3 regions of the Corynebacterium sp. KPL2895 genome follow, and region 2 is predicted to be linked to each of the others. Evidence: predicted binding sites of a transcription regulator. Region 2 holds the regulator's gene; each other region holds the start of a gene.
What was found. Region 2 encodes LexA, which represses DNA repair genes until DNA is damaged. Its sites were predicted from a motif close to CGAACANNTGTTCG; they were not measured.

Region 1: a site for LexA is predicted at 7,988-8,001, ahead of ABRP95_RS09035 (HNH endonuclease signature motif containing protein). Genes of this name have one in related genera too.
Region 3: a site for LexA is predicted at 5,385-5,398, ahead of ABRP95_RS01905 (SAV_6107 family HEPN domain-containing protein). Genes of this name have one in related genera too.

Annotation. Positions count from the first base shown of each region.
Region 1 covers NZ_JBEHFY010000019.1:16,992-26,941, forward strand. Annotated here, with positions in the region: gene ABRP95_RS08995 (thiamine-binding protein) at 1-99, shown strand, start outside; gene ABRP95_RS09000 (tetratricopeptide repeat protein) at 99-1,025, shown strand; gene ABRP95_RS09005 (ABC transporter ATP-binding protein) at 1,076-1,894, shown strand; gene ABRP95_RS09010 (NUDIX hydrolase) at 1,894-2,721, shown strand; gene ABRP95_RS09015 (THUMP-like domain-containing protein) at 2,718-3,851, shown strand; gene ABRP95_RS09020 (electron transfer flavoprotein subunit beta/FixA family protein) at 3,878-4,660, shown strand; gene ABRP95_RS09025 (electron transfer flavoprotein subunit alpha/FixB family protein) at 4,669-5,610, shown strand; gene ABRP95_RS09030 (cysteine desulfurase family protein) at 5,610-6,725, shown strand; gene ABRP95_RS09035 (HNH endonuclease signature motif containing protein) at 6,722-7,900, opposite strand; gene ABRP95_RS09040 (glycoside hydrolase family 25 protein) at 8,106-9,269, shown strand; gene ABRP95_RS09045 (spermidine synthase) at 9,250-9,950, opposite strand, start outside.
Region 2 covers NZ_JBEHFY010000005.1:75,851-85,800, forward strand. Annotated here, with positions in the region: gene ABRP95_RS03470 (PTS fructose transporter subunit IIABC) at 1-381, opposite strand, end outside; gene ABRP95_RS03475 (1-phosphofructokinase family hexose kinase) at 400-1,362, opposite strand; gene ptsP (phosphoenolpyruvate--protein phosphotransferase) at 1,572-3,260, shown strand; gene sugR (transcriptional regulator SugR) at 3,330-4,112, opposite strand; gene lexA (transcriptional repressor LexA) at 4,600-5,310, opposite strand; gene ABRP95_RS03495 (hypothetical protein) at 5,564-5,968, shown strand; gene nrdR (transcriptional regulator NrdR) at 6,174-6,632, shown strand; gene hrpA (ATP-dependent RNA helicase HrpA) at 6,924-9,950, opposite strand, start outside.
Region 3 covers NZ_JBEHFY010000003.1:27,170-37,119, reverse strand. Annotated here, with positions in the region: gene ABRP95_RS01930 (peptidoglycan D,D-transpeptidase FtsI family protein) at 1-1,209, opposite strand, end outside; gene ftsL (cell division protein FtsL) at 1,421-2,251, opposite strand; gene rsmH (16S rRNA (cytosine(1402)-N(4))-methyltransferase RsmH) at 2,248-3,288, opposite strand; gene mraZ (division/cell wall cluster transcriptional repressor MraZ) at 3,457-3,891, opposite strand; gene ABRP95_RS01910 (DUF3040 domain-containing protein) at 4,333-4,734, opposite strand; gene ABRP95_RS01905 (SAV_6107 family HEPN domain-containing protein) at 4,854-5,297, opposite strand; gene ABRP95_RS01900 (GNAT family N-acetyltransferase) at 5,532-6,086, shown strand; gene ABRP95_RS01895 (polyprenyl synthetase family protein) at 6,138-7,217, shown strand; gene ABRP95_RS01890 (alpha-(1->6)-mannopyranosyltransferase A) at 7,226-8,749, shown strand; gene ABRP95_RS01885 (Rv2175c family DNA-binding protein) at 8,718-9,122, opposite strand; gene ABRP95_RS01880 (serine/threonine-protein kinase) at 9,132-9,950, shown strand, end outside.

The DNA.
Region 1 (9,950 bases), on a different contig from region 2:
ACCTCATTGGTTATTAAGGCTGATATCCGCGAAGGCGTGAAGAATCAACTGACAGATAAAGTAGACGCCGTGAATCGGCGTTTAGCTAAGGAGGATTAATGACTTCTGCGAATAATGCTTATGTAGGCGGTGCCCTCGATCTCAGCCAGGTCAAGGCGCGTGCGGAAGCTCGCCAGCAGGCACAAGAGCAGCCGGCGGCTGGGCAGTCTAGTGGAGTCCAGCCATTTTTTACCGTCACCGAGGCGAATTTTGAGACCGAGGTGGTGCGCCGCTCCACTGAGGTACCGGTCGTCGTCCTCATCGGCACCTCGCGCTCTACGCAGTCCGACCAGCTGAAGCAGGACCTGCAGGAACTAGCTACGGCTGGCAACCTTAGCTTCCTCGTAGGCTATGTGGATGCGGATGCTACTCCACAGGTGGCGCAGGCTTTCGGCGTGAAGAACCTACCTACCGTGGTTGCCATTGGCGCCGGTCAACCGCTGACCAATTTCGAGGGAGCCCAGCCAAAGGATGCTCTCAAGCAGTGGCTGGATAGCTTGGTAGAAAACGTCGGACCGCAGCTCAAGGGACTTGAGTCTGCACCGGCCGCAGCGGAAGAGGAAGAAGAGGACGACCCTCGCTTGCAGGAGGCAGAATCCTTCCTGAACTCCGGCGATTTCGATGGTGCGATTAAGGTTTATGAGTCCATCTTGGAAGCGGAACCGGATAATACGCAGATTAAGCAGGCCCGAGACACCACCAAGCTTCTCAAGCGGTTGGATCCAGCAAACCAAACCGAGGACCCGATTGCTGCTGCAGATGGGGATAAGGGGGACATCGATAAGCAAATGCGCGCCGCTGACGCAGAAGTGGTGGCAGGTGCCCCAGAAAAGGCCTTCGACCGCCTCATTGAGACCATGAAGGTCACCGCAGGCGATGAGAAGGCGCAGCTCAGGGAACGCCTGCTCGAGCTCTTCGGCCTTTTTGCCGGCAATGATCCGCGCGTTCTTGAGGCGCGCACGAAGCTGGCGAGCGCGCTGTATTAAAGTCGGCGGAGCTGTGTCAATTACTGCGGGCGGTGAAGAGATCAGTCACAATGGAAGGCGTGAACGACGTAACCCCAACTGATCAAGACTGGCTCATCGACTTCCGTGGCGTGGAGCTTCGCCGCGGTGGCAAGAACTTGGTAGGGCCCGTGGACTGGCAGGTCGAGCTCGATGAACGCTGGGTCATCATCGGGCCGAATGGTGCCGGAAAGACCTCCCTGGTACGCATGGCGGCCGCGGAGGAATTTCCTTCCAAAGGCACGGCCTTTTTGATGGGCGAGCAAATTGGCAGGACCGATATGCGTGACCTGCGCGCACTGATTGGTCTGTCCTCTGCCGCCGTGCAATCGCGCATTCCCGCGGATGAGCGGGTCTACGACCTCGTTATTTCCGCCGGTTATGCGGTTTTGGGTCGGTGGCGCGAAGAGTACCAAGACATGGACTTTTCCCGCGCCGATGACATCTTGGCCCAGGTCGGTGCCAGCCACTTGAAGGATCGCACGTGGACCACGCTTTCGGAAGGCGAGAAGAAGCGCGTCATCCTCGCCCGCGCTTTGATGTCCAATCCGGAGCTGCTCATCCTGGATGAGCCTTCTGCCGGCATGGACCTCGGCGGGCGCGAGGACCTCGTGGGGTACTTGGGCGATCTCGCGATGGATCCGGATGCCCCAGCCATCGTCATGATTACCCACCACGTGGAAGAAATCCCGTATGGCTTTACCCACGCAATGCTTCTGGATGACGGAGAAGTAGTAGCGAAGGGGCTCATTAACTCCGTGCTGACCTCGGAGAACCTGTCCCAGGCCTTCCACCAACCCATCCAAGTGGATCGCATTGGGCAGCGATACTTTGCCCGCCGGACATCTTAATGACCAACGAGATTCATGACCAGCTCGATGCGATCGACGCCAGCGATACCACCGGGTTTAACGGTGGGCGCATGGCGGCGACTGTGCTCTTGCTTCGAGATGGCCCCGGAGGGCTCGAGGTCTGGGTGCAAGAACGCGTAAGCACCATGCGGAACTACCCGGGCCATGCCGTATTTCCTGGCGGTGGGGTAGACCCGCGCGATTTCCCGCCGCGTTCGTGGGATTCCGGTGAGTTGTGGGCCGGAAAGTCTGTCGTATCTATGGCGCGGCGGATGGGTGTGACCAAGTACAAGGCCCACGCCTTGGTCTTTGCCGCGGCCCGCGAGCTCTTTGAGGAATCCGGTACCTTGTTTGCGATCCGGGATGACGGCACGATTTCTAATGCGCGCCGCTATCACCGCGAACGTAGGCTCTTAGAAGACCACACCATTTCTTTTACCGAGTTTCTTAGCAATAACGGGATGCGCGTCGATGCCGATATGCTCCTTCCATGGGCCCGGTGGGTGGGGCAAAGCAAAAACCATTGGTTCGATACCTTTTTCTTCGTCGGTCTGCTACCGAGCGGGCAGGAGCCTGACGGGGACACGCATGAGGCCGATGACGCTGGCTGGTTTTCGCCGCAGCTTATCTTGGAGGGCTGGCGTGCCGGACTCGTCCGTCTCGTAGTTCCCACGTGGGCGCAAATGCAACGGTTATGCAAGTACTCCACCGTCCAAGAGGTGCTTGATGATGCCTCTTCGTCCGACCTTCGCCCCGTTATCGGCGACCTCCGCGACGATCCGCAATACGCGGAATATTTCGCGACCACCCCTACAGAGCGAATATGAGCTTTAACATTGATGAAGTCCGTTTCTTAAGCGAGCATAACGCCGAGCTTGCCAGCTGGGACTTGGAGCTGAGCAAGGCTGCGCAGCTGAAGGATCTGGAAAAGCTGAAAGCGGCCTACGGCGATTATGCGCGCTGCGCCATGGAGCTACTTACTGCCCGGCGGGGCGGAAAGCTGCCTGAGACCTGGCTTATGGATGCCGATTCCGCCCAGCAAGCCACCCCGCTGCCTGTCGCGCGCTATCGCTCAGAATTCCTGCAGCAGAAAGGGATGCGCACCGTCCACGATGTCACGTGTTCCATCGGCACCGAAGGCTACGGGTCGGGCCTTGACTACTTCGGCTCCGATATCGACGCCTCGCGCATTGCCATGGCCCGGCATAATTTGGATTCTGACTCGTTCTTTCAAGCAGATGCACTCACTACGACCACCACGGCGGATGTCATTATCGCCGATCCCGCCCGCAGGAAGGCAGGGCGGCGGATTTCCCGCCCGGAGGATTTGCTGCCACCGCTGCCGGACCTAATCGCTGCGCACAGGGACGCACACCTGGCCATCAAGTGCGCACCCGGTCTCGATTTCAGTGACTGGGACGGATTGGTCACCGTAAGCAGCATCAATGGAGCAGTTAAGGAGGCGTGCCTCTACACACCTGGCCTCGGCACGGGCAGGCACGCGGTGATGATTCAGGGCGAGTCAGTTGACGTCCTCACGGATGAAGAGCACAACCTGCCAGAGGCGGGCGAGATTGGCACGTATCTCATTGACCCCGATGGGGCAGTGGTGCGCGCGGGCCTCGTGCAGCATTATGCGGCGCGCGAAGGATTATGGCAGATCGATCCGCGGATTGCGTACCTAACAGGGGATCGCATCCCGCAGGGAATGTCGGGATTTCCATTCATAGAAAAGGTCCCCCTAAAGCGCCTAAAATCGGTACTAAAATCTTATGATGCAGGCAGCCTAGAAATCCTTGTGCGCGGCGTAGACGTGGACCCTGATCAGCTAAGAAAGCAGATGAAGTTGAAGGGATCGCGGCCATTCGCGGTCATCATTACGCGAATTGGCTCACAGGGTATCGCGTTGCTTTGCCAACCCCGAGTATTATCGTCCGAAGAGAATTACGCAACATAAATCTATCGGAAAGGTGAGTGCCCCCAATGCCAACGATTGTGGCTCTGGTCAAGCATGTACCGGATACGTGGTCCACCAAATCTCTGGAGGATGACCACACCCTGGATCGCACCTCCGTGGACAACATCATTGATGAGATTAATGAATACTCCGTGGAACAGGCGCTACGCCTGCGCGATGATAATCCGGATGAAAACTACCGTGTTGTCGCTTTAACGATGGGCCCCGCACAAGCAGACGAGGCCCTCCGCAAGGCCCTTGCGATGGGTGCAGATGACGCGGTCCTCGTATCTGACGATGCACTGGCCGGCGCCGATGCACTGTCTACCGCGTGGACCCTGAACGCAGCGATTAACACGCTGGAGGAGGTCCAACTGATCACCTTGGGCAATGAGGCTTCCGATGCCTCGACCGGCACGCTGGCTGGATTGCTCGCTGAATACCGCCAACTGCCCGCCTTGACCGAGTTACACCAGGTAGAACTTTCGGGCAGCGCGGTAAAAGGCAGCCGCGAAGACGCCCGCGGAACCTGGGAGCTCGAGGCCGCCCTTCCTGCGATTGTGTCCGTCACCGATAAGTCTGATAAACCGCGCTTCCCAAACTTCAAGGGGCTTATGGCCGCTAAGAAGGCAGAAATCACCACATTGAGCGTGGCCGACCTAGGCATTGATGCCATTGCACCAACCACGACGGTCACTTCTTCTTCTAAGCGCCCACCGCGCACGGCCGGCGAGGTTATCTCGGAGCCACAGCCGCAGGATGCTGCGAAGAAGATTTCTGACTTCCTTGCCGCAAAGAACTTGATTTAGGAGTAGAAATGTCTCACGTTTACGTACTTGTTGAACACGATGCAGACAGCATTCTCCCCGTTACCGGTGAGCTCATTACCGCCGCACGCGAATTGGGGACGGTGTCTGCGGTGGTCGTCGGAAAGCAGGCAGATTCCTTCGATGCCGAGCTAGCCGCCCTCGGTGCCGCCCAGGTAGTGCAGGCAACGGCGGAGGATTATGACCAGCGCCTGGTGACCCCTGAGGTTGATGCTTTGCACGCCCTGGGCGCAGCCAATCCGGCGCCCATCGTTCTGGCCGCCAGCCCGACGAATAACGAGATTGCGGGCCGCTTGTCCGCCCGCCTGGCCTCCGGTGCACTCGTCAATGTGGATTCCATTGCGGCGGATGGGTCTGCAACGATGACCATTTTCGGCGGCACCTACGAGACCACTTCGCAGGCCACTGGCAGCTGCCCGATTTATACCCTGCAGCCGGGTTCCGTTGCGGCGGAGCCCCAGCAGGTGGAAACTCAGGCGGCCCCAATGCCACTGCCTGCGGCAACCGATAAGGATGTCAAGGTTAATTCCTTTACTCCGGCCGAGAAGTCCGCCCGTCCCGAGCTCACCGCAGCCAAGGTTGTGGTTTCCGGCGGCCGCGGCGTCGGCGATAAGTTCGGCGAGATCGTAGAGCCGCTTGCCGATGCCCTCGGTGGCGCCGTCGGTGCCACCCGCGACGCCGTCGATGAAGGCTTCTACGACGCTACTCACCAGGTGGGCCAGACAGGCGTGACCGTGTCGCCAGATCTCTACATTGGTTTGGGCATTTCCGGTGCCATTCAGCACACCTCGGGCATGCAGACCTCCGGCACCATCGTGGTGATTAACCAGGACCAAGATGAACCGTTCTTCCAAATCGCCGATCTCGGCGTCGTCGGAGACCTGCACGAAATCGCCCCAGCTTTAACCGAGGAATTGAAGGCGCGCCAGTAATGTCGCACTATTTCGACTACGCAGCAACCCAGCCGATGCGTCAATCCGCCATCGACGCATGGGTTGCCGCCTCCGGATCGCTCAACTCCAGCGCGCAGTACGCCTCTGGCCGTAGGGCCCGCTCCGTGCTTGACGATGCCCGCGAGAAAGTCGCCTCCCTCCTTGGGTGCGAACCCATCGAGGTCATTTTTACCTCTTCTGGCACCGAGGCGGATAATATTGCTATCCAGGGGCTTTATGCGGCGGGAGATACCAACCGCATCATCTCGACGGATATTGAGCACCCAGCGGTGCGCGATACCGTGAGCAAGCTTGCCCAAGCCGGCGCCACCGTGGATCTGCTCCCTGTGGACCGCAGCGGGCATATTAGTGATGGGGGCGCCTTCGCGGAACCTGCCGATCTTGCCACCTGCATGTGGGCCAATAACGAAACCGGTGCGATTCAGCCCATCGAGGATCTCGCCTCCCTCGCGCAACAATCCGGTATTCCCATGCACGTGGATGCGGTGCAGGTATCGGGCAAGCTGCCCATCAATTTTGCGGAATTGGGCATCACAACGCTTGCCGCCAGCGCCCACAAATTTGGTGGCCCGCGCGGTATTGGCGTGCTTTTGGCCAAGCGCACCCCTGCGCCGCAGCCGATTTCCTACGGAGGCGGGCAAGAACGCGGACTTCGCCCTGGCACGGTAGACGTAGCTAGCGCCTCCGCGCTCGCCGCTGCGTTGGAGGAGTCGATCGCAGAAAGCGCTGCCGAGGGCGAGCGCATCGCTGCACTTCGGAATAAGCTGCGGGATGGGATCCTCTCATCCATCGACAACGTTGTCGTGAATTCCACCGAGCCATGCTTGCCGTCGCACCTACACGTTTCTTTCCCCGGCACCGATGGCGATAGCCTCATCATGTTGCTGGACTCGCTGCAGATTGAGGCATCGACCGGCAGTGCCTGCAGCGCAGGCGTCAACCGCATGTCCCATGTGCTTTCTGCAATGGGTGTCAGCGAGGAAGAAGGAATTGGGTCCCTCCGGTTCACTCTGGGACGCCTTACTTCCGAAGACGATGTGGATTACGTGCTCGCGCATTTACCAGAGGTTGTTGCCCGAGCCCGCACGGTTTAAGTATCAGCCCTTTCTTTGGCAGCATTCCGCCGGGCGGCGATTGCCTGGGCAACAGTTAGCGCCCAGTTCTTGTTTTTCGCCGCTAGCGGTCCCTGCGGTTCGTCGTATGCCCACCGTCCGTCTTGGAAGAGCCAGATGATATCCCCGCTGTGCGGATCCATGATGTAAAAGGCGCTTTTATCCGTCTTTACGTTGTGGTGGTGCTGGCACAGCGAGGCTAAATTTCCAGCCGTCGTCTTTCCTCCCTCTGAGAAATCGATCCGGTGGTCTTTTTGGCACCTGTAGGCTGGGCGGTTGCACCCAGGCCAGCGGCACACACCATCGCGGCCTTCCACATAGGCACCGATGAGCGGCGGCGTGGAGTAGGCCGGGCTTACCCTTGTTGCCGCTTGGTCCATGTCCCAGGTAGTGATCGGTGTTAGACGGTCAGCGGTATCTGGGTGAACCCACCCGTAGCCCTGGATAAATCCTGGAGCCGCTTTTACGTCGCTGGCGCGGTACATATAAAGGTGTACCTGAGATTTATCTTCGATGGTTCCGAGGATCAGCTGGGCCAGTGCATCGGCCTTACTGAGTCCGTGCCCTTCCGAAGTACGCTGAACAACCTCGTCAATGAGGATGAGTGTATCTTCATCGAACTCTACGTTTAACCCTGCTCGTCCGCCCGCGGTGGGGTAGATGAAATAGGAGTCATTTCGCCCGTCTTCTTCCTCAGATTCCTTATCACCTGTGGTGTCTGGGGATTCCATGGTGATAAGCCCATTGAGCTTTCGGCGAAGGGCAGCATTTGATGGAAAGTTTTGACCCGGCTTTGTGGGAGTCAGGTATTTTTCCAATTCGGCGTCTATGCGTTGAAGGACGCCGCTGTCTACCTCGCCAAGTTTGCTTAAGACCGAATCAATGGTGATAAGCCGAGAGAAGTCGAGGAAGTAGTAGGTTTCCTGCAGCAGTTTTGTGCGTGGCAATTCCTCTAAGCGGTATAGCGCCATGGTGATATCCCTCGTGCGCCGTTCGCTTAAGCCGGTGCGACCTGCCAGCGTATGACACGCAATATCGAAATCATCTTCTAAACTTGGTCGAATTTCCTTCCAGAGTAGGTAGTCGGATTTTCTATTACACGTGGCACTAACTGCTATGTCATCGTGTGGATCAGTGATGAGGTAGTAGGGTTCCATGGCGATTATCCCCCGAGTTTCGCACTAAGTTGCTAATGTTCATAGGTTTACCATAAGTTATCCGTTTGACTCCCGCAAGCCGAAAAGCGAATATGTGTTCTAAATGGTACATTTCCGAAAAACTGGATAGGGGAGTGAAAAATTCCCACGCGTGGTACGCGTGTTGTAAATGTGATTAGTGTGAATGATTGTTAGACTCTCGCGCATGACAACTATGAGGGCACTCCGCAAGAGCATCATCGCGGTTATCGCTGCAGTTGCAGTCACGGTGAGCGGGACCGCTGCCGCGCAGGCAGCATTGGGAAACAGCGCACCGAAAGGCATCGATATTGCTGCCCACCAGCACCCCGGTGGCATGCCTATTGACTGGAATAAGGTGAAATCTGACGGCCAGTCCTTCGCCTTTGTTAAGGCCACCGAGGGTGGGGACTGGATTAACCCGCACTACGTTAAAGACATCCAAGCGGCCAATGCGCACGGCCTGAAGACTGGCGCATACCACTATGCGCGCCCAGCTGGCGATGCGAAGACGCAGGCGGCTAACTTTGCGGCGCAGATTGCGTTGGCGCCGAATCAGACGTTGCCGCCGGTGCTTGATATCGAGGTCTCCGAGGGCAAGTCGGCCTCCCAGTTGGAGAGCTGGATCGAGGAATTTACCTCCGAGCTCAAGCGCCTGACCAACCGCACCCCAATGATTTATACCTACAAGTACTTCTGGATGGGCGAGATGAATAACTCCCAGAAGTTCTCCAATATGCCACTGTGGTTGGCGGCATACCAGGATGAAGCCCCGGATCCAGTGGGTGGGTGGAAGAACCTGTCCTTCTGGCAGCGCTCTGGATCGGGCAAGGTCGCTGGTATTCCCACCGATGTGGACTTGAACCTCTTTAATGGCTCGAAGCAGCAGCTAGAGTCTTTTAGCGGCGGCAATTACGTCGATATCGGCGGCGCGCTCGATAGCCTCGTCCTCGACGATGGTGTGGACCTTAGCTCCGATAGCACGCCGGTGATTGGTGCAATCTTCGCCCTTGCGGCTGGCCTCATTGCAATGCCCCAGCTTGCCGATGCCGCCAAAGACGCCGGCCTCGATGCCCAGGCTGCTGAGGGCTTGGCGGCCTTTGTGAAGGCCTTGGAAGAGGAGGACGCTCTACCTCTGAAGCAACTTGGCAAGATGGCGGTCGGTGATTTCACCGTCGGCGACTTGGCACTACTGCTTGACAACGCGGGCCATGTCAATGGCGTCGACAAGGGCGAAGTTTCCGGCAACCAGGTCGAAGAAGCTAAGGATGCGGCGAAGAAGGCCGGTGCTGACGTGCCGGACTTCGATGCCGATCAAGTAGCTGACTTGCTCAATCGCGTGCTGAAGTAGCTCCCGCAAAGAATTTACGGGTCCAGCTTTCATCCTTAAAGTGTGCGGGAACGGCCCCGCCTAAGAGTGCCTTTGCCAGCTGAGCGGCTTGTACCGAGCCCTCAGCTGGCAGTTGTGTATCTGAGGCCAGTAAGATGATGTTTCCATATCGGCGCCCCTTGAGCATGGGCGGGTCAGCGATTACAGCGAGGTGATCGAAGACCTCAGAAAGCCCGGCCAATTCTTTCTTCGCCAATTGGAGGTCCGAGTGATCGCCGCAGTTGGCCACATAAAGGCCGCCGGCAGACAGGGACAATTTGGCCGCTTGGAAAAACTCCGCCGTCGTTAGATTTTTCGGCGTGGTGTCCCCAGAGAAGACATCGCGGATAATGATATCGCGGCTGGCGGGCAGAAAACCTTCGGTTTCCTTGCGGGCATCGCCGGGGCGGATTTTGACGGTGGGAGAACGGGGGACATCGAAAAGCTCGCGGACTAATTCGCCCAGCTTGGCATCAAGCTCGACTACCGTATGGCGGCTGTCCGGCCAAAGGTCGGCGAAGTAGCGCGGGAGTGAGCAGCCGGCCCCGCCGAGGTGGGTAACGCGCAGCTTATTAGGGGAGACCGTATTAAGGTGTTCCACCGCCGCTGCGATCCAGCGCATATATTCAAAGTCGAGTTCCTGCGGCTCGCCCAGCACGATAT
Region 2 (9,950 bases):
GTCCTTGCGCACGAGAGCGCGGGCGAGCTTGGAAAGAATCTGCAGGTGGGCCTTGCCGCCGCCAGCAGGTGCGGCAATGAGAAAGACTAACTGGGCATCGCCGTCGGGGCCGGAAAAATCCACGCCGCGGGACAGGCGGGCGAAAGCCAACGTCGGCTCGGTGACGGCCTCGGAACGGCAGTGGGGGATGGCCACGCCGCCTGGCACACCGGTGCCGGCCTTGGCTTCGCGGTCGATGGCGGGCTGGGCGAGGCCTTCGACCTCGGTTGCGCGCCCGGTATCGTGCACCAAGGTGGCGAGGTTGGTGATTACGGAATCGACGCTATCGCCGAAGTCGGCGTCGAGCGCTACCAGTTCGGTAGTGATGAGATCGGATGCCATGATGGAAGGCTCCTTTAGCTATAGAGCGGAGATGGAGGTGTGGGCGGTATCGAGTTCTTCGGGGTGGGGGAATTGGGTGCCCGGTTTTGCGGCCGCAGCGGTGCCATAAGCCACCGAGAGCGCAAGGGAATCTGCCGGTCCTTTCCCCTGCGTGCGCCCTAATAGGTATCCGGCCAACGCGGCATCACCCGCGCCGACCGTGGATTTCACCGTGGCAGGAGGCGGGGTGGCAGCCCATGCGCCGTCTGCGTTTACCAGCACGGCGCCGGCGCCGCCGAGGGTGACAAGCACTTCCTTGATGCTGCGCTTCACGACATCTCTAGCAGCCTCCACGACCGGGCTATAGTCTCCGGCCGCAGCGGCGCGCTCGAGGGCGAGGCCATCCTGACCGGTGAGCTGCCCCAGTTCGAAGCCGTTGGGTTTGATGAGATCCGGGGCTGCGGAATCGAGCTGCTCGGCGATGGCCTTCATCGGGGCATCGGAGGTATCGACGGCGATGCGCGCCTGCGGGGCGGCAGTGCGGATTTCCTTGATGAGGTCGGTATACCACCCGGCGTCAACACCCTTGGGAAGCGATCCGGCAAGGGCTACCCAATCGGCGGATTGGGCGTGGCGGGTAAGGGTGGCGATGAGGTGGTTTTGGGTGGCATCGGAAAGCAGCGGGCCAGGGCCATTGACCTTGGTGGTCGTGCCATCTGGCTCGGTGATGGTGGTATTGACGCGCACACCGCCATCCATGTCCACGTGGGCGTAGGGGAGGTCGACGTCGTGGATGAGGTTGATGAACGGATCGGCCGCGCGGGCGGGGAAGAGGGCTAGGGTTTCTTTCCCGGCGAGGTGAACCGCGTGGGCGACGTTGACGCCTTTACCGCCCGCAACCTGGGTAACACTGGCGGCGCGGTGAACATCGCCTGAGGTTAAAGGCTGATTGAGCGCCAGGGTGGCGTCGATGCTTGGGTTTGGGGTGAGCGTGAGGATCATCGAGAACTTATCCCTTTCGCAGAGTGCGTATATTGGGGGCCACACGCAGTCGGTCCGGTTGGAACACGCGCTTAAGCCCGCCATTAATGTTTATTCTTGCCCGATTGTGTTGGAAAGTCAATAGAAACCGTGTGGCATACATTGCATTTCTGTTGGATTTGTGATGATCTGGAAATAAATAAGCCGCTATCTTCGAAGGAAGTATCGCCATGGAAAATACGCTTCAGTCCACTGTTAAAGGAACCGGCGTTGTTGCTGGAGTCGCCTATGCAGAAGCCGTATGGGTCCGCCCCCGCCCGGACCTGCCTACTGAAGGAAGTATTGACCAAGAGGCCAACAGCGAAGCCGAATACGATCGCTTCCTCGAGGCAGTCGATATCGTTGCCAGCCGCTTGGAAAACCGCGCCGCAGCCGCGGAGGGCCAAGCCTCGGAAGTGCTGACCGCAACCGCCGGCATGGTCAAGGACCGCGGCTGGCACAAGGCCGTGCGCAAGAACATCCGCTCCGGCAAGAATGCCGAGTTCGCCACGGTGGGAGCCACGGACAAGTTCGTCACCATGTTTGAGGCGGCCGGCGGCGTTATGGCTGAGCGCACCACCGATCTGAAGGACGTGCGCGACCGCGTCATCGCCCAGCTGCGCGGCGAGCAGGAGCCCGGTTTGCCCATGGTGGAAGGCCAAGCGGTACTTTTTGCCGATGACCTCGCGCCTGCCGATACCGCCACCCTGGATACCGCGCATATCCGCGCACTCGTCACCGAGCTGGGCGGGCCCACCAGCCACACCGCGATCATCGCTCGCCAGCTCGATATTCCGTGCATCGTTGCCGTGGGAAACAAGCTGCGCGAGATTGAAAGCGGCACGCTCGTCTTCGTCGACGGTGCGCTTGGAACCGTGACGCTGGGCGCGGACGAGGCAGAATCCACCAAGGCGGTCGAAGAATATCGCGAGCGCGCCGCCCGCGTTGCCGAATGGACTGGACCAGCGCAAACCAAGGACGGCCACCGCGTGCAGCTTTTGGCCAACGTGGCCGATGGCAACGCCGCCCGCATCGCCTCCGACTCGCAGGCAGAGGGGATTGGCCTCTACCGCACGGAGCTGTCGTTCCTATCCGCTAGCGAGGAGCCTTCCGTTGACGAGCAAGCAAAGATTTACAGAAAGGTCTTCAACGCCTACCCCGATTCCAAGGTCGTGGTGCGCACCTTAGATGCTGGTTCCGATAAACCGATTTCTTATGCCACGCTGTCCTCTGAGGAGAACCCGGCATTGGGCGTGCGCGGCCTGCGCATTGCCCGCGATAATGAGTCCCTCTTGACTCGCCAGTTGGATGCCATCGCACAGGCTGCGGAGTCCCGCGGCGAAGCTGCCGAGACCTGGGTCATGGCACCGATGGTGGCGACCTCGAAGGAGGCCCAGTGGTTTGCGGAGCTGTGCCGGGAGCGCGGCCTGACCGCGGGCGCAATGATTGAAGTTCCCGCGGCTGCGCTGATGGCGGATAAGATCATGCCGCACTTGGACTTCGTATCCATCGGCACCAACGATCTCACCCAGTACACGATGGCCGCTGACCGCTTGTCGCCACAGCTTGCTTACCTCACCGATCCGTGGCAGCCGGCCGTGCTTCGTCTGATCCAGCACACCTGCATCGCTGGACACGAATACAACGTCCCAGTTGGCGTCTGCGGTGAGGCCGCGGCCGATCCGCTACTGGCCTGCGTATTGACCGGCCTTGGCGTCAACTCCTTGTCGGCTGCGTCCACCGCAGTCGCCGGCGTCGGTGCCCAATTAGCCGAGTTGACCTTCGACCAGTGCCAGCAGCTTGCCGATGCCGCCCTCAATTCCGAAGGCCCCTCCGCCGCCCGTGCCGCGGCGATGGAGCAGATAGAAAAATTCAACTAGCGGCATAAAGCTTCGCCCTCCCCACCTCGGCGCCGAGGCAGGGAGGGCGAAGTCGTGTGCGGCCTGGATCTATTCGCTGGCTAACACAACGTCTATCTCGCGCTCGCGGAGAGCATCGACGAAGGATTCCGGCGTGCCGGAATCAGTGATGACGACATCGATATCGGCAATGGAAGCGAAGCTCACCAGGTAGTCGTTGCCCAATTTGCTGGAATCGCACATGACCACGACCTTGTGGGCATTCGTGACGAAGGCGGATTTGATGGCTGCTTCTTGGGAATCGGCCGTAGACAAGCCGTGATCGAGGGTCAGGGCATTGGTGCCGATAAAGGCGACATCGGCACGCATGAGCGCCATGGTGCGCAAGGCGGTATCGCCGACGACGGCCTGAGTGATTGCGCGTACGGTTCCGCCGAGGAGCTGGACATCGGGGACGCCACTATTGGCGAGGGACAGCGCAATGGGCAGGCTATTGGAGACGATATTGAACTGCGCTTGCGGGTATTGCTGGCTGATGAGCTCGGCAAAGGTATTGATGGTGGTGCCGGCGTCCAAAAAAATGCTGCCGCCGCCAGGGGGAAGGAAATCGAGCGCGGCATGCGCGATGGCGGCCTTGGCCCCCGATGCGGATCGCTGACGGGTATCGAGCGTGAGCTCTGCGGTTTGGAAGGCTTGCGAAGCAACGGCGCCGCCGTGCACGCGGTGGACAACGCCCTCTCTATCCAGCACAGCTAGGTCGCGGCGGATGGTTTCGGCAGTCACATCGAAACGCTCTGATAAATCGGTGACATTAACGCGACCCTCGACAGCAGTTTGGGACGCGATTTGGCGGCGTCGCTCCTCTGCGTACACGGACCCTCCTTGCTCCTTGCCTTCGGCCGGGCGGTTACTCCATTTGCGTATGCAGGTGCGCGGTGAAAGCTATATGATGTGGGATTTCTTCCTCCATTGTGTCAAAATTCAGCGGTAATCGGACGAAAACAAAAATGCAGGTTTGTGCGGCTGTCCGTTTTTGAACAAAACTTGCTGGTCAGTAAGCAATATTTCACCTTGATGAAAGTCAGACCAATTAGCGGTTAACTTACGGATCCGTTATTTCGGGGGTGCTTTATCAATAGGGAGCCCGAGTTCAAGTTGGTTTTGTGGGGCGTGATTGTATGGATGAACGGTCTTAAACTTCGGTAAAACTGGTACGCCCTGCTCTCCAAGTCGGGGAGACAGGGCTGTGCGAGTGGGTCGAAAGAATGCGTTTCAAGGAAGCGGGCGCAGAATACAGGTAGCGGTTATGGCCGCTGGTGAAGAACCGGCGTACAGCGAGTTCACATCTGCCTGGCGCGACTTAGAGCTTGCGGAAGACGGATACTACCTTGCCCATAATCTCTGCATCGTCGCCGTTGATGGGTGGGTAGGCATCATTGTGGGGAAGGAGCCACACGCCGGAGGAGTCGCGGTGGAATTCCTTGACGGTGGCCTCGGAGTCATCGAGAAGCGCGGCGACAAACTCGCCTTCCTCAGCCACTGACTGCGACCGGATGATGACCCAGTCGCCGTTAAGGATGCCGGCATCCTGCATGGAATCACCCACAACCTGCAACATATAAAGCTCGCCGCCGCCGACGACCTCGTCCGGCATGGGGAAATACGTATCAATATTTTCCTCTGCGGTGATCGGTGCACCGGCGGCAATGCGTCCCACGACTGGAATATAAGCTACGGCAGCGGACTCTTCAGGGCTGCGGGCAGAGGTATCGGTGGCCTCTTTAGATTTACGACCTGGTTTCTTTTCGCCGTCGTCAGTATTGAGGTGACGCACATCGACCGCGCGTGGCTTATTAGGATCGCGGCGCAAGAAGCCCTTTTCTTCCAGCTGCTTGAGCTGATAGGCCACGGACGAGGTGGATTGCAGGCCTGCGGCATCGCCAATTTCGCGGATGCTGGGTGGGTAGCCGCGTAACATCACCGCATCGCTGATGACGTTCAGGATGCGGCGTTGCCTTTCGGAAAGAGAAGCGTAATCGTTCTTTGCGTTGCTTGCTTTTTTGCGGCCCATGTGCGGCTCCTAGCTAGGGGTCTGAGGTTCTGCGGTCGTGGCTTGAAAAGGGGACTGGGTGGCAGTTGCGTGCCATAACCCATTTGTAGCACGAAAAGTACAGGCGTTCGAGATTTGCACACAAAACTGGACAGGTTTTCGAAGGAATGCTATAAATCGAACATAGAATCAATCTCGAACACAGGAGCGACATTATGCTTCTGTCGTGTCAAGGGGCCGCTTTAGACTTACGGCGGTCGTCGAAAGGAAAGAAATGTCTCAACTACTTAACTCTCGCAATAACATGGTTAAACAGCACTCGGTACGTCCACAGATCGTACCTTCAGCCGCTATCTGGGATATTGATGATCGTAGGTGGGGTGCTCAGCATCCCCGCTCTGAAAGAGGAAAAATTAGGACACTAGATTCTGAATATCGAACGAATTCTAAAGGGGATTCGAATATGTGGACTGAAGAGTATTCGTTGCCTAATGTGGCGAACAAGACGATCGAAGAAGACGATGCCCAGAGTTCACGCAAGAATTATCTCCTTGGTGCTGTGTTCGGCGCTGCGGTATTTTTTGGCACGGTCGTCGGCGGATTGATGGGCACGAGCGCTGAGGCACCGACTGAACCTGGCGCTTCGGTACAGCAAGTAGAAGCAGCGCTCGTTCAGTAATGCATCTAGTACTTAAGCGAGCGTTGGGAGGGCTTTAGGCTTGGCGTCTTTTTTGCCATCAGCTTGCCTTCCTCTGATTAGACGAGACCTGCTCACTTAACGAGGCAGGCATGCCGGTAACAGGAGTCTGGTGTATTGGCGTCTGAATCCTGGTTTGGCCTCGGGGTAAACTAAGCCGAGAAGCTAAAATAGCGAAAGGACTAGCGTGTACTGCCCGTTTTGCCATAACGAACAATCCCGCGTTATTGACTCTCGCGTGGTTGATGCAGGCGCATCGATACGGCGCCGCCGCGAGTGTGCTTCGTGTAAAGGGCGTTTTACCACTGTGGAAAAGGCCGTACTGCTGGTCGTTAAGAGAAACGGCCTTGCAGAACCATTTAGCAGGGACAAACTCATTCGGGGTGTCAGGCGCGCTTGCCAGGGCCGAGATGTTAGCGATGATGCCCTTAAGAAGTTGGCACAAGAAGTTGAGGAAACAGTGCGGGGCCATGGGTCATCGCAGGTTAACGCCAACGAAATTGGGCTTGCGATCCTTGAGCCGCTGCGCGACCTAGACGAGGTCGCATATCTGCGCTTTGCCTCGGTATATAAATCTTTCGAGAGCGCGGACGATTTTGAATCGGAGATTCGACTGATGCGGCGACGCGATCGCGGGGACCTTTAAAATGCGGGGCTTATGGCGGTTTCTTAGCAGTTATACGGCCATGCGAGTGCAGGTTTAGAGCAGTTTTAGCTGGCTTTTTGCATCATTATTTCGCTGTGGTCGGCTAATTCTCATGGCGCCGGCGGCCAAGAGAACGGATTTCCTTGTGGTTCGTCGGCAGCGGCGCATGGGCGGCAGTTGTGTTTGGGCTGCGGCGATAGTCGGCTGGCGGTTTTGGTTAGCCAGCCGACCGACCAGCGATGGCGGGAGCGGAGTTCTCAGCGGGTGACGGGGACTCGAGGTGCTGGGAGGTCAGCGCAGTTTATCCACTGCCTTCTGGATCCTCCGCAGGGATACCGCGTGCGCCGTTCCGAGGCGCTGGGCGAATAGCGAGACCCGCAATTCCTCGATCATCCAGTGGAGGTCCTTGACCTCGCGCGTCTTTTCACGACCCGCGGGGAGGTTGCGCAGCCGGTTTGCCAGGTAGGCCATGGCGTTATCTACCTCGGCCTGACGGTCGGCATCGCGATCTGGGTCGAGCGACAGGTCTTCCAAGCGGATCCGCATTGCCTGGATGTAGCGGGGAAGGTGTCGCAGGTGCGCGGCTCCGTGCACGGTGATGGCATTCGGCGGGAGAAGGAAAGCGAGTTGCTTTTCCATATCGTCGATGGCGGGACCGTCCCAGTGAGAAAGCTCGGCGCGGAGATTGGAATACTCAGCCAGGCCGGGGGCTATCGAAACAATTGATTGCCGCACGCGGCCGGGGACCTGTGGTTTTACGGAATCCTTGAGCTCGGTAAACGCCTCTGGGGAGCGCACGGGGCCGCCGGCTTCGAGCATGAGGTCACGGATTGCCGCGACGCGTGCGTCATTGACCAGCCCGTCGGCACCGCCATGCGGATAAGAGTCCACGGCGACGCGCTGTTGCAAGGGCAGCCCCTTGACCATTTGCGCGGTCGAGACAGAAATTTCGCGCATCAAGAGCGTGAGGGTGGTGGTGACCATGGCGGCATCGGCAGCGGCCTTGGTGGGGTGAACCTTAAGCTCCACGCCGTCTTTGGTGGCCACCAGCGCTGGGTAGGCGGTGACTTCGTGGCCGTCAACGGTGGTGGTGACGGTCTCGTCAACGGTGCCGAGGGTATCGTCGGTCCACTCGCTGACTGCGGTCGATTCGGCGGTGCGGCTAACTTGAGAGACGGACGATTTGATGTGCCCGGCCTGGCGCTCGCGCAGGGCGGCAAGGTCCCTATCGGAGTCGATGATGGTGCCACGCTTGTCGATGGCCGCGTAGTTCATCCGCAAATGATCCGGCAACTTGTCCGGTTGGAAGTCGGAGGCGTTGATGCCGTGGCCACCGAGCTCGCGTAGGACATCGGCAAGCTGCTGGGTAAGGGGGCCTTCGAAGGGAATGAGCCGGTCCATGGCGCGTTCGGCAAATTCCGGGGCTGGCACGACCGTGCGCCGCAGGGCCTTGGGAAGGGAACGAATAAGTTCGTTGACGAGCTCGAATCGCAGGCCGGGAACGAGCCAATCGAAGCCTTCGGTATCAAGCCCGGCAAGCATGGGCACAGGCACCATCACGGTGACGCCATCGAGCGGGTCGCCGGGTTCGAACCTATAGGTCAGCTCGTAATCGATGGATCCCTTGCGCCAGTGATCTGGGAAGGAGACTTCGGTTACGTCGTGGGAGTCATCGACAAGCGTGGCTGGGTCGAAATTCAGCAGATCGGGTTCCTGGCGGCGCTTTTTCTTCCACCAGGAATCGAAATGGCGGCCCGTGGTGACCTTGGCGGGAATGCGCTGGTCATAGAAATCGAAGAGGGTATCCTCATCCACGATAAGGCCGCGGCGGCGGGCCTTTTCCTCGTATTCGGCCGCTTCATCAAGGGCCTGCGCGTTTGCCTTGAGGAAGTCGTGGTGCGCGTTCCACTCGCCGGCGATAAGCGCATTGCGGATGAACATATCGCGCGCCGCGACGGGATCCACGCGGTGATAGGGCACGGTGCGATCCGCGACGATGGGCACGCCGTAGAGCGTGGACTTCTGGTGTGCGATGGCGGCCGCGCGCTTGCGGGACCACGTGGGATCGGAATAGTTGTGTTTAAGCAGATCGGCGCCAAGCTTTTCCACCCACGCCGGATCGATGGCGGCAACATCGCGGGCCCAAAGCCGAGAGGTTTCGACGAGCTCTGCTGCCATGAGGAACTCCGGCGGCTTTTTGGCCAAGGCGGAACCTGGAAAGACAAGGAAGCGAGTATTGCGGGCGCCGTGGAATTCCTTGGAATTGCCGTCGCGGGCACCAATATTGGAAAGCAGCCCGGATAGCAGCGCAATATGAATATCGTCGGCGCGGCGCTCGGTGCCCCCTTGGTAGTCCCAACCCAATTGCTTGGAGACGTCTTTGAGCTGGCGGACCAAGTCGAACCACTCGCGGATGCGCATGTAGTGGAGAAACTCCTGCTTCATGCGCTTGCGGAATTTATTGCCTGATTGCTCATTGCGGGTCTGTTTGATGTAATCCCACAACTTCAGCATGGACAAAAAGTCAGAGGTCTTGTCCTTAAAGCGCGCGTGCGCTTGATCAGCTTGCGCTTGGTACTCCAGCGGGCGTTCGCGCACGTCTTGGATGGTCATGGCGGCAACGATGACGATGACATCGTGGAGGCAGCCGTTGGTATGGGCCTCGATAAGCATGCGTGCCATGCGGGGATCGAGTGGGATGCGGGCCAAATTGCGGCCGGTTTCGGTCAGCGCCGGTTTCTCGTGCTTGTCTTGGAGGGCACCGAGCTCGTGGAGGAGGTTGAGGCCATCGCGAATGGCCTTGAACTCGGGTGGCTGGAGGAAGGGGAATTTCTCGATATCGCCGAGCTTGAGCGAGACCATCTGCAAAATGACGCTGGCCAGGTTGGTGCGCAGGATTTCCGGATCAGTAAACTCTGGTCGGCTTTGAAAGTCTTGCTCGCTGTAGAGGCGGATAGCGATGCCATCGGCGACGCGGCCGCACCTACCCGAGCGCTGATTGGCAGAGGCCTGCGAAATGGGCTCGATGGGCAGGCGTTGTACCTTGGTCCGCGTGGAATAGCGCGAGATACGCGCGGTGCCGGTATCCACGACATAGCGGATTCCGGGTACGGTCAGCGAGGTTTCGGCGATATTGGTAGCCAAAACGATGCGCCGCCCGCGGTGATTGCTAAATACGCGGTGTTGTTCCTGGTTGGATAGGCGCCCGAAGAGGGGCGCGACCTCGACGTTCTTCCATTTTTTGGCCTCGATTGCTTCCATGGCATCGCGGATATCGCGCTCGCCTGGGAAAAAGCAGAGGATATCGCCGTCGCCTTC
Region 3 (9,950 bases), on a different contig from region 2:
GTACTCCGCATATTTCTCAGGCCCGAGCTTATCCGCGATCATCAAGGTGCCCACGTTGGAGGACTTACCAAAGATGCCGGTGGTGGTATACGGCTCGGTCCCGTGGGTCCAAGCATCGTTGACGGTCACGCCAGCCATGTCGATGGAGCCCGGAACCTGGTGCACCTCGTCCGGAGTAGTGATACCCTCCTGCAATGCGGCTGCCGCCGTCACTATCTTGGCAACGGATCCCGGCTCATAGGGGTGGGAGATGCTGCGGTTCTCAAAGTCCTTGCCCTCTTTGAGCTGGTCTTCGATATTCTTATTCGGGTCCACCGTATCGGTATTAGCCATGGCGAGCACCTGGCCCGTCGCGGCATCAAGCACTACAGCCTCGGCACCCTCCGCCTGCGAATTGGCCTTAGCCTTTTCCAGCTTTTGCTGGACGTAAGTCTGCAGATCCAAATCGAGGGTGAGAGTGACATCGCGGCCGTCAACGGCATCCACGACATCGCGCAGGGTGCCGGGGATAACCTGCCCATCGGTGGAGACATCCTCCGTGGACTGCCCATCGATGCCGGTAAGCTCGGTATCGCGGGCCGCCTCAAAGCCAAATTGACCGTGGCCATCCATCGAGACCTTGCCCACGACGTTTTCTGCAATCGCCCCATTCGGGTACTGGCGGATATCCTGCCGGTCAGCTGCCACACCGTGGTACTTATTGGAAATCTCTACGGCAACATCTGGGTCCACATTGCGGACCAAGACCTCGTACTGCGTATCGGCTTTGAGCTTGTTTTTAATATCGTCCGCATCCACCTTGGAGGCAGAGGCACCCGAATCCTCAATCATCTTCGGAATGCCCTCAGACATCTCCTTGAGTTTGTCCTCCATTTGTTTGGTGAGGTACTCCTCTTTTTTGTTGTCATCCATGCCCTCGAGTTTCCCCTCGGACGTGGCTTCCATTTTCGCCTGCTCTTTCAGTTCATCGCGCAGGCGCGTGGGAGAGACAGTCAAGGAACGAGACTTCATCGTATAGGCCAAACGCTGACCATCTCGGTCCAAGATCTCTCCCCTGCGGGCGGGGTCGATGTAGACGCGTTCGCGCTGGGTAACAGCCTTCGCCGCAAGGTCTGGACCCCAGACCAATTGCACCCAAGCAAGGCGGCCGCCCAAAGCGACGGTGGCGACGACGACACAGGTCAAAATGATGCGCAGGCGCTGGCGCATGATCGCTTTTTGGGGCACAACAGAGCTAGCAGCGCGGCGCGGCCGCGGACGGTGTCCACGGTTGCCACCATTATTCGGTGCAGTCACGGTGTTCAGTCACCTTCCCTTCGCCGCCACAGGTTCTTGCGTGTATCGATTGTGCCCTACAAGATGGGCAGTGCCCGCGCTACCACGCGCGAGCACAGAGAATTTCACCACTTATTCTGTCCGTTTAATCGGCCTGGCTGGTGTACGGCGCGCGGGCGGGAAGGTTGGGGCGACTATCGCTGGCGTTATCGCGGTTTTCGTCGTCATCGCTGCCACGGTGCTCATCCCGGTTCTCGTCCGCATCGTTGCCGCGGGCATGTTGCTGCTGTCCGCGCGGCACAGCGTTGAGGGAATCAGACATCCCCTCCGTATCCTTTGGATCGCTCGAGGCTTGGCCCGGGCGGATGGGTTCACCGTTGACATCGATAAGCTTTTCCGTATACGGGGTGCCTTCGCGCTTGGCGATGATCTCTCCATCCCCGCCTACCTCAGTCACGCCGGGTTGCTTGGGCACTGCCATGCCCAATTCATCCGCGCGGCGGGCAATATCAGCCGAGGAGCTCAAGTTTTCGGCGTCCCGATTCAGCGATTCAATCTGATTATCCAACTGCGATTCCTGCACCGTCAGCTGCTGGATTTTAAACGTCTGTGAGGTGGACAAACCAGAGAGCCACATGGCCAGCACTACCCCGCCAATGAGCAAGGTAACGGCTAAGACGGCAACTCGGACAAAAGCGTTATTCTGCTTCGTCTGCTGTTGCAGCCGCCGGCCGCGGAAGCTGACGACCTGCTTCGAACCAAGCCGGTTCGGCCCGCGGTGCGGCACCCGGGTACGGCTAGGGGCCGTGCGGCGCGCCGTTTTGCCAGTGGTCCTGGTGGAGGTGCGCTCGCGCACTGCGGTCGGCGCTCCCGTATCGATTCCGGTGGTGAAGTCTCGGCTGGCGCCCATGCTGCGAGTGGCCTCCCTGTCGCGGCTATCCGTTAAGTGCTGGTTTCGGCGTGGGATGGTGCTCATTTCTTGCCTCCCGGGGTTAAAAATTCTGGCGTGCCTTCAAGCCGTTCTAGGGCGCGCACGCGCACCGACGCGGCGCGGGAATTTTCTTCTACTTCCGCCTGAGATGCCTTTTCGGCCCCACGGGTAACCGTGGCGAATTCCGGTGCGGTACCCGGCAGGTCCATCGGCAAGCCGGCAGGCGTAGTGGACGTAGAAAGGTCCTTGAATGCCGCTTTTACGAGGCGGTCTTCTAAGGACTGGTAGCTCATAAAGACCGCGCGCGCCCCAATGGAAAGCGCATTTGTAATAACGGGAAGCACATTTTCAATGGCCTCCAACTCGCGGTTGACCTCTACCCGCAGCGCTTGGAATGTGCGCTTTGCGGGATGCCCACCCGTGCGGCGCGTTGCCGCCGGAATGGTCGAGTAAAGAAGCTCAACCAGCCGGCCCGAGGTGCTAAAAGGTTCCTTCTCGCGCTCCTTGAGCACGGCGGAGGCAATCTTGCCCGCGAAGCGCTCGTCACCATAGGTCTTAAGAATCCGCGCCAAGTCCCCGTGCGAATACGTATTGAGTACGTCAGCGGCGGTAAGTCCATGGCTCGGGTCCATCCGCATATCCAGCGGCGCATCCGTCTTATAGGCAAAGCCGCGCTCTGCCTGATCCAGCTGCATGGAAGAAACACCCAAATCAAAGAGGGCTCCCGCAATACCGTGGGCGCGGGCAGCTTCAAAGATATCGCCCTCGCCCTGGGCAATGGCGGTGCCGAGCTCATCGAAGCGAGCATTAACCGCGCAAAAACGCGGGCCGAAGGGCTCTAGCCTGGCCGAAGCATTGCGCAATGCCTGCTCATCGCGATCCACACCGATAACGCGCGCCTGCGGAAAGGTCTGGAGGAAGTACTCGCTGTGGCCGCCGGCGCCCAAGGTGGCATCGACAAGCACAGCCTGCGAGCCCGCATCCTCTACCCCGGGGCGCAGGAGCTCTGCCATGCGCTCGCGCATGACCGGCACATGGCCGTGGTTATCCGCCACATCGTAATTAAGGTCAGTTGTAGCCATGTCTCCCCGCGTCCCCCTTTCTTATTTCCGCTGTGCAGGACTTCCTATCGTGGAAAGCACGACGAGTGCATATAGGGCCCTGTCCGAGGCAGGTTTCTGATATCGGGGAAGTACACCAGAATCATCCGCCTCGGACAGAGTCCTTACACGCACTCGAGATGCGGGCTTCTACAGCAAGCCCGCAAGTACGTCATCGGCATCTGCTGCCGAATAAGCATCTTCAGTTTGCGATTGATACTCAGCCCACGCAGCTGCATCCCAAATTTCAAGGAAATCTACCGAGCCAACCACCACGCACTCTTTGGACAAGCCCGCGTACTCACGGTGGCCTGCGGACAAGGTGATGCGACCATGCCCGTCGGGCCGCTGTTCGTCCGCACTTGCCGCCAAGTTACGAATGAAAGCGCGTGCTTCCGGATTGGTTCGAGAAACCGCCGCAGCCTTCCGTGCGCGTTCGGCGAACTCTTCGCGCGGGTACACGGCCAAAGAATGGTCTTGCCCCTTAGTGACCATCAGGCCACCTGCGAGTTCATCACGAAATTTTGCAGGAAGCGTTAAGCGCCCTTTGTCATCAAGTTTCGGAGTGTAGGTTCCGAGAAACATCCCGGCGTCCACCTTCCTCACTCGACAACTCCGGATTCCCTCACGTCAGAAGAGAGTTTTTCAACCCCATTCCTCCGCTGCGCCCCACTCTACCCCACTTTCCCCCACATGCCCCACTTAAATCGCTATATTCTTAATAACTCAAAACGTATGTGCAGTTAAAAGGGTGTTTTTACAGTGGTCAGATTTCCCGCGCCCCACCTTGACAACCCCGGAGATCCACCCCTTTAATCCCACCTACAACATCAAAGTTACTTCACCCCATACGCCACTTACAGCGCATTGCCTGCATAGAGCCCAGGTATTTCCCCCTCCAGCACCCACAATCCCCCTCCGCACCGCAGTTTTGGCAAGAAGGTGGGGCAAAGTGGGAAATTTTGGTGAGCCATAAAAAATCCCCAGCCACCCTTTATGGTGACTGGGGAAATGAAAAGTTCGCGGTTAGCTCTCCTCAAAGCGCCGACGGAAGTTTTCTTCCAGCTTGCTGCCTACTCCATCACTACGGGATGACGCTGCCTTCTTTGCCCGCCCATTAGTGGACTTTTTCTTTCCTGTGCTAGCGGGCTGGTCGCCACGAAGCATCCACACACCAGAGGCAAACATGACAAGGAATCCGGCGATGGACAGCGCAATAAACCACAAGTTTTGCTGCGCCAAGGCCACGCCGCCGACGAGCATGCACAGACCAACCACGATGAGCGCAACCCCACGCAGGGTAAAAGCGCCGCCGGAACCGCCGATCGAGGTAGATTCAGACACAGAAGCGCCAAATTTAGGATCGTCCGCTAATAACGATTCCTCTATTTCACGGAGCGTGCGTTGCTCCTGTTCAGAAAGAGACACTTTTCCTCCAACTAGGGACTGGGCTTCGGCCAATATATCTTCTACCAATACTAACGTCCAGAGTAACCAGTATGTTCCCCAAAAGGTAGTTATTCCTCTCAGCAGTGATTATGCCGCGGTTATGCCGCAAAAGAGCCCAGAATTGTCTCGGCTTCACTCTCATCTAAAAACTGCGCTGCCTGCTGCATTAATCCGTAGACATACTCCTCATCCGGAGTTGCATCCAGGCCAGATGCAACCCGGGCGCGAGTGCGAGAATAGGACTTGAAAGCCTCCGCCCACTGCTTTTCTTCGGCCCCGATTAGAGCCAAGCGATCCCACGCGCTCGTTGGCAGGCGCCGGCGACGAGAGGCCACCGATACCGCTACCCGCGCGCCAGCCGTACGCAATGCAGACTGATAGGCCACCTCTAACGCCTGATCAAAGCGACCCTCCGCCGCGTAGCTTCTCGCCTGATCTAAAAGCTCGCGGGCTTGAAATAAAAAGTGTGCCCGCTTCGCACCCCGCTTACCAGTGAAGCGACCGGTAGTGCGGGACTGCGTTGCCGAAATAATCTGTGCCATTGTTTTTCTCCTGTAGTGCGCCAATAACTAACCGTGTTCGACTGCCGTTGACTTTAAGCAGCCGACTGGACATCTAGTTTCTATTCTAGGTCACATGTTCGAATTATTCAAGAGTTTTACCAGCCATATCTCCCTGCATATCGAACATTGTTCGATAGTTTTTAATGTTCGATGGAATAACCCCACCCCACCCTCGTCCGCCGGTAGCCGCACGTATCTGGTGAGATAGATACCGTGAGTTTCGAAATCCGCCGCTTAACCCCGCAAGAGTTCTCAATGTTGTCTCCTCAGCTCGTGGAGATATACATCGAGGCCATGGGATATGACCCGGTCACGTTTTCGCGCAGTGTTGACCATTGGCGGGCGGATTCCATGCGCCCAGGGTTTACAGCGCTTATCGCCACGCATGACAACGGAGTCGTGGGCGTGACATATGGATTTTTGGGATCACCGGATAGCTGGTGGGATTCCGAGCTGCGCCGAGCCCTGCGCCGAAATGGCGGCCCAACGGAGTCCGAATGGCGCATGCTGCGCAATTACTTTGAAGTAGCCGAAGTACACGTGCTACCGGCCTTTCAAGGACACGGTTTAGGCAGGCAGCTACTTAAAGGGCTGCTGTGGAATATCCCTGCCCAATACGCTTTATTATCAACACCGGAGGCGCCACAGGAAGCCAACGGGGCGTTTCGCCTCTACCGGTCTGTGGGCTTCTTTGATGTCGTGCGTCACCATCGCTACCCCGCGGATCCCCGGCCCTTCGCCATTTTGGGAGTGAGCCTGCCGCTATAAACCTGCGTTATTTCTTCTTGGCCCTAGGCGGTATCGTGTGGAGGTGTGACTATGACGAATATTCCTGAGCTTGCGGATATCCCCGGCGCGGTGCGCGAAAAACTGGCCATCTTCTTGGATCAGCGCCGGGATCACGTGGCAGAGATCGGCGCCCCGGTCAGTACCGCCATGAGCTTCTTGGAATCATTCGTCCTCGATGGCGGAAAAAGAATGCGCCCCATGTATGCGTGGGCGGGTTACCTCGCCGCAGGCCGCGGCTCGGAATCCCCTGAGGCCATGCTGCGCGCGGCGTCCTCGCTGGAGTTTATCCAGGCCTGCGCACTTATCCACGATGACATCATTGACGCGTCGAATACCCGGCGCGGGAAACCAACGGTGCATCGGGAAGCAGAGCGCCTCCACCGGGAATCTGATTTCTTAGGGGATCCGGAATTCTTTGGTACGTCGGTCGCCATCTTGGTGGGTGATTTTGCGCTGGTCTATGCCGAGGATATGTTTCAGGATTCTGGGCTCAGCTCGGAGGCGTTGCAACGTGCACGCGGGCCTTGGCGTGGAATGCGCACCGAGGTTTTGGGCGGCCAATTGCTCGATATTTCCCTCGAGGCAGCCGGTTCCGAATCCGTGGCGCTGAGCAATTCCGTCAATCGCTATAAAACCGCCGCCTATACCATCGAGCGGCCCCTGCATTTGGGCGCTGCCATCGCGGGTGCGAGCGAAGAGTTAATCTCGGCTTTCCGCGGCTATGGGCACGATATCGGCATTGCTTATCAGCTGCGCGATGACCAATTGGGAGTTTTTGGGGATCCTGCGATCACCGGCAAGCCCGCTGGGGACGATCTACGGGAAGGCAAGCGCACGGAGCTTCTCGCCCTAGCGCTACAGCGCGCCGATGAACGCGATCCCAGCGCCGCCGCTACCCTGCGGAAATTCATCGGCCGCACCTCCGATCCGCAGGACTTGCTGCGCCTATCCCAAATCATTGCGGATTCCGGCGCCCCCGATGAGATTGAGCGCCGCATTACCGCGTTGACGGAATCCGGGTTGGCTCATCTGCGTGCGGCACATGTGGATCCGCAGATTACGGAAACACTAGAGCACCTAGCCATTCAGGCGACGACGCGACAAAAGTAGGTGTCACTGTGGCCAAAACCTACTCCTTGCCAGTCCCCCGCGCGCTCCCGCTGGGCCTCGTGGCCTCGTGCATACTTCTTTTTTCGTCTTTTTCTGGCGGCTCGACCCGCAATCGCGGCGGCGTGCTCGAAGCGCTCAATATCGGCTTCTTATCGTATGGTCACGGGCGCAACCTCGGGTTGGTGCTGTATTGGGTGGGCATTTTCCTCCTCGCCGCCGCCTGGGTGCTTGCCGGGCGCATGATTATTCGCCGGCAGCTTAAGCACCCGCGCCCGGAGGGAGGGGTGCGCGAGTTACAACGCATTCTTATCGCATGGGTCACCCCGCTGCTTTTCGCCGGTCCCATGGCTTCCAGGGACGTGTATTCCTACCTCATGCAGGGCGCCATGGTGCGCGACGGGTTCGACCCATATACCGAGGGCGCCGCCATCAACCCTGGGCCCTTCCTGCTGGAGGTCTCGCAAGATTGGCGCAATACCACCACCCCGTATGGGCCACTGCACCTGTGGATTGGCAAAATCGTCACCACCGTCGTGGGCGATAGCGTCACCGCCGGGATCATTATCTATAAGCTGCTTTCACTATCAGGCTTTGTCCTCATTGCGTGGACGGTGCCGCGCATTGCCCGAAAGCTCGGCGCGGATCCGGCGGTCGCGCTGTGGATTGGCGTTGCCAACCCGGTCATCATCTTGCACCTTATCGGTGGCATGCACAATGAATCCCTCATGGTTGGCCTCGTGTCCTTGGGGCTATTGGCCGCGCTGCACCAGCGCTTCCACGCCGCGTTGCTGTTAGTCGGTACGGCGGTGGCGATGAAGGCTACCGCGATCTTCGCCGCCCCCTTCATCGTCTGGCTCATGGTGCACCGCTACGCGCCTAAGGGTTCTACCGTGGCGCGCACGGCGGTAGCCTTCTTCTGCTCAGGCGTCATCGCGGCCGTGGAAATCATCGCCACGGTAGCGCTTATTACTTGGGGCTCCGGCACCTCATGGGGGTGGCTTTCCCAGGTCAGCGGCAACTCCAAGGTGATTAACCCCTTGGCGGGGCCGACATTGGCCGCAGACATCATCGTCCCCGCGGTCCACATTTTTGACCCGGACGCCTCCTATAACGCCATCTTGGGCGTCCTGCGCACGATCGCGATGGTATGCATGCTCATCGGCTTAGTCATCGTGTGGTGGCTAAGCCGACATACTGTCCGCGATGCCATTATGGGCACCGCGGCGGCCTACCAGGTTGCCTTCGTCTTCAACTCGGTGACCCTGCCGTGGTACTACGCCTCCATCTTTACGCTCATGGGCACCTTCCGCCCGCCGCTGTGGCTGCTGAAGTTTACCTCTGGCGTAGCGTTATTTATCAGCTTGAGCTTTTCCGGCGACGGCAACCACCAGCTCTATAACTGGTTCTGGGTCATCGGCCTCATCGTTGTGTCCTGGTCCGCAACGCAGTGGATGTTCGATGGCATTGGGCACAAAGGCCCTCAACTGCCCACACGCAGGGCTAAAAAGCAGACGCCTGAGCCCGCCGAATAACCTCGCGCGCCAGGTGCCCGTGCAGGGCGTCAATGGGCCGGCCAGGAAGGGAATCATCTGCGGTAAATAGGTGGCGCAGGATTTCCTCGTCGTCATAGCCGCCATCGGTAAGCACGGTAATAACGCCGGTGACATGCTTGGCGATGCTCCCCTTGTCATTGAAGAATGCCAGCGGCACACGCTTGCCTTCGGGCGAGTCCCAGACAATGAATTTGCGGTCCTGGAGCAGGTCATAGGCGCGCGTGATGGGAAGACCTAGCTTGTCTGCCACCTGCTGCATGCTGAGCAGCTCTTCGCCGGCCAATAAGGAATTCAGGGAATTTTCTGCATTAGTCACGCCACCTACTTTAACGCGCCCTAGTGGATCGGCCATACTGGGAGTATGACTAGGTTGGAAATTGGTGACGTGTTGGAAGACCGTTACCGCATCGATCGCCCCATCGCCCGCGGCGGTATGTCTACCGTCTATCGCTGCGTGGATATGCGCTTGGGCCGCCAAGTGGCCGCAAAGGTCATGGATGAGCGCTATGACGATGACCCGGTTTTTATCAAGCGCTTTTCCCGCGAGGCCCGCGCGATGGCGCGGTTGCAACACCCCAACCTCGTGGCCATTCATGATTTTTCCGCCGATGGCGAGCCCATTTACCTCATCATGGAGCTCATCGATGGCGGCACCCTGCGCGAGCTGCTTGCCGAAGGCGGCCCGCTGACCGTCCCTGCCGCATTATCGACCCTGCGCAGCGTGCTCCAAGGCCTGACCGAGGTGCACTCCACGGGGCTTATCCACCGCGATATTAAGCCCGATAACGTGCTCATTACCTCGCATCACCGGGTGAAATTGGGCGATTTCGGCTTGGTGCGTGCGAGGAATGCGCAAGCGACCTCGAATATGATCGTCGGCACCGTTTCATATTTGGCGCCGGAACAGGTCACCGGCGAGGATATAACACCCGCCACCGACGTGTATTCCGCCGGTATTGTGCTATTTGAACTCTTGACTGGAACCGTGCCCTTCTCCGGGGATACCCCGATCGCGCACGCCACCGCGCGCCTATATGCGGATGTTCCCGCCCCATCCACGCGTGGTGAGGACGTGCCCAAGCTTGTCGATGCCCTCGTGGCCACCGCCACTGCCCGCGATCCCCGCGAGCGCTTTGCCGATGCCGGGGAGTTTTTAGATGCCCTCGAGGACATTTGCCGG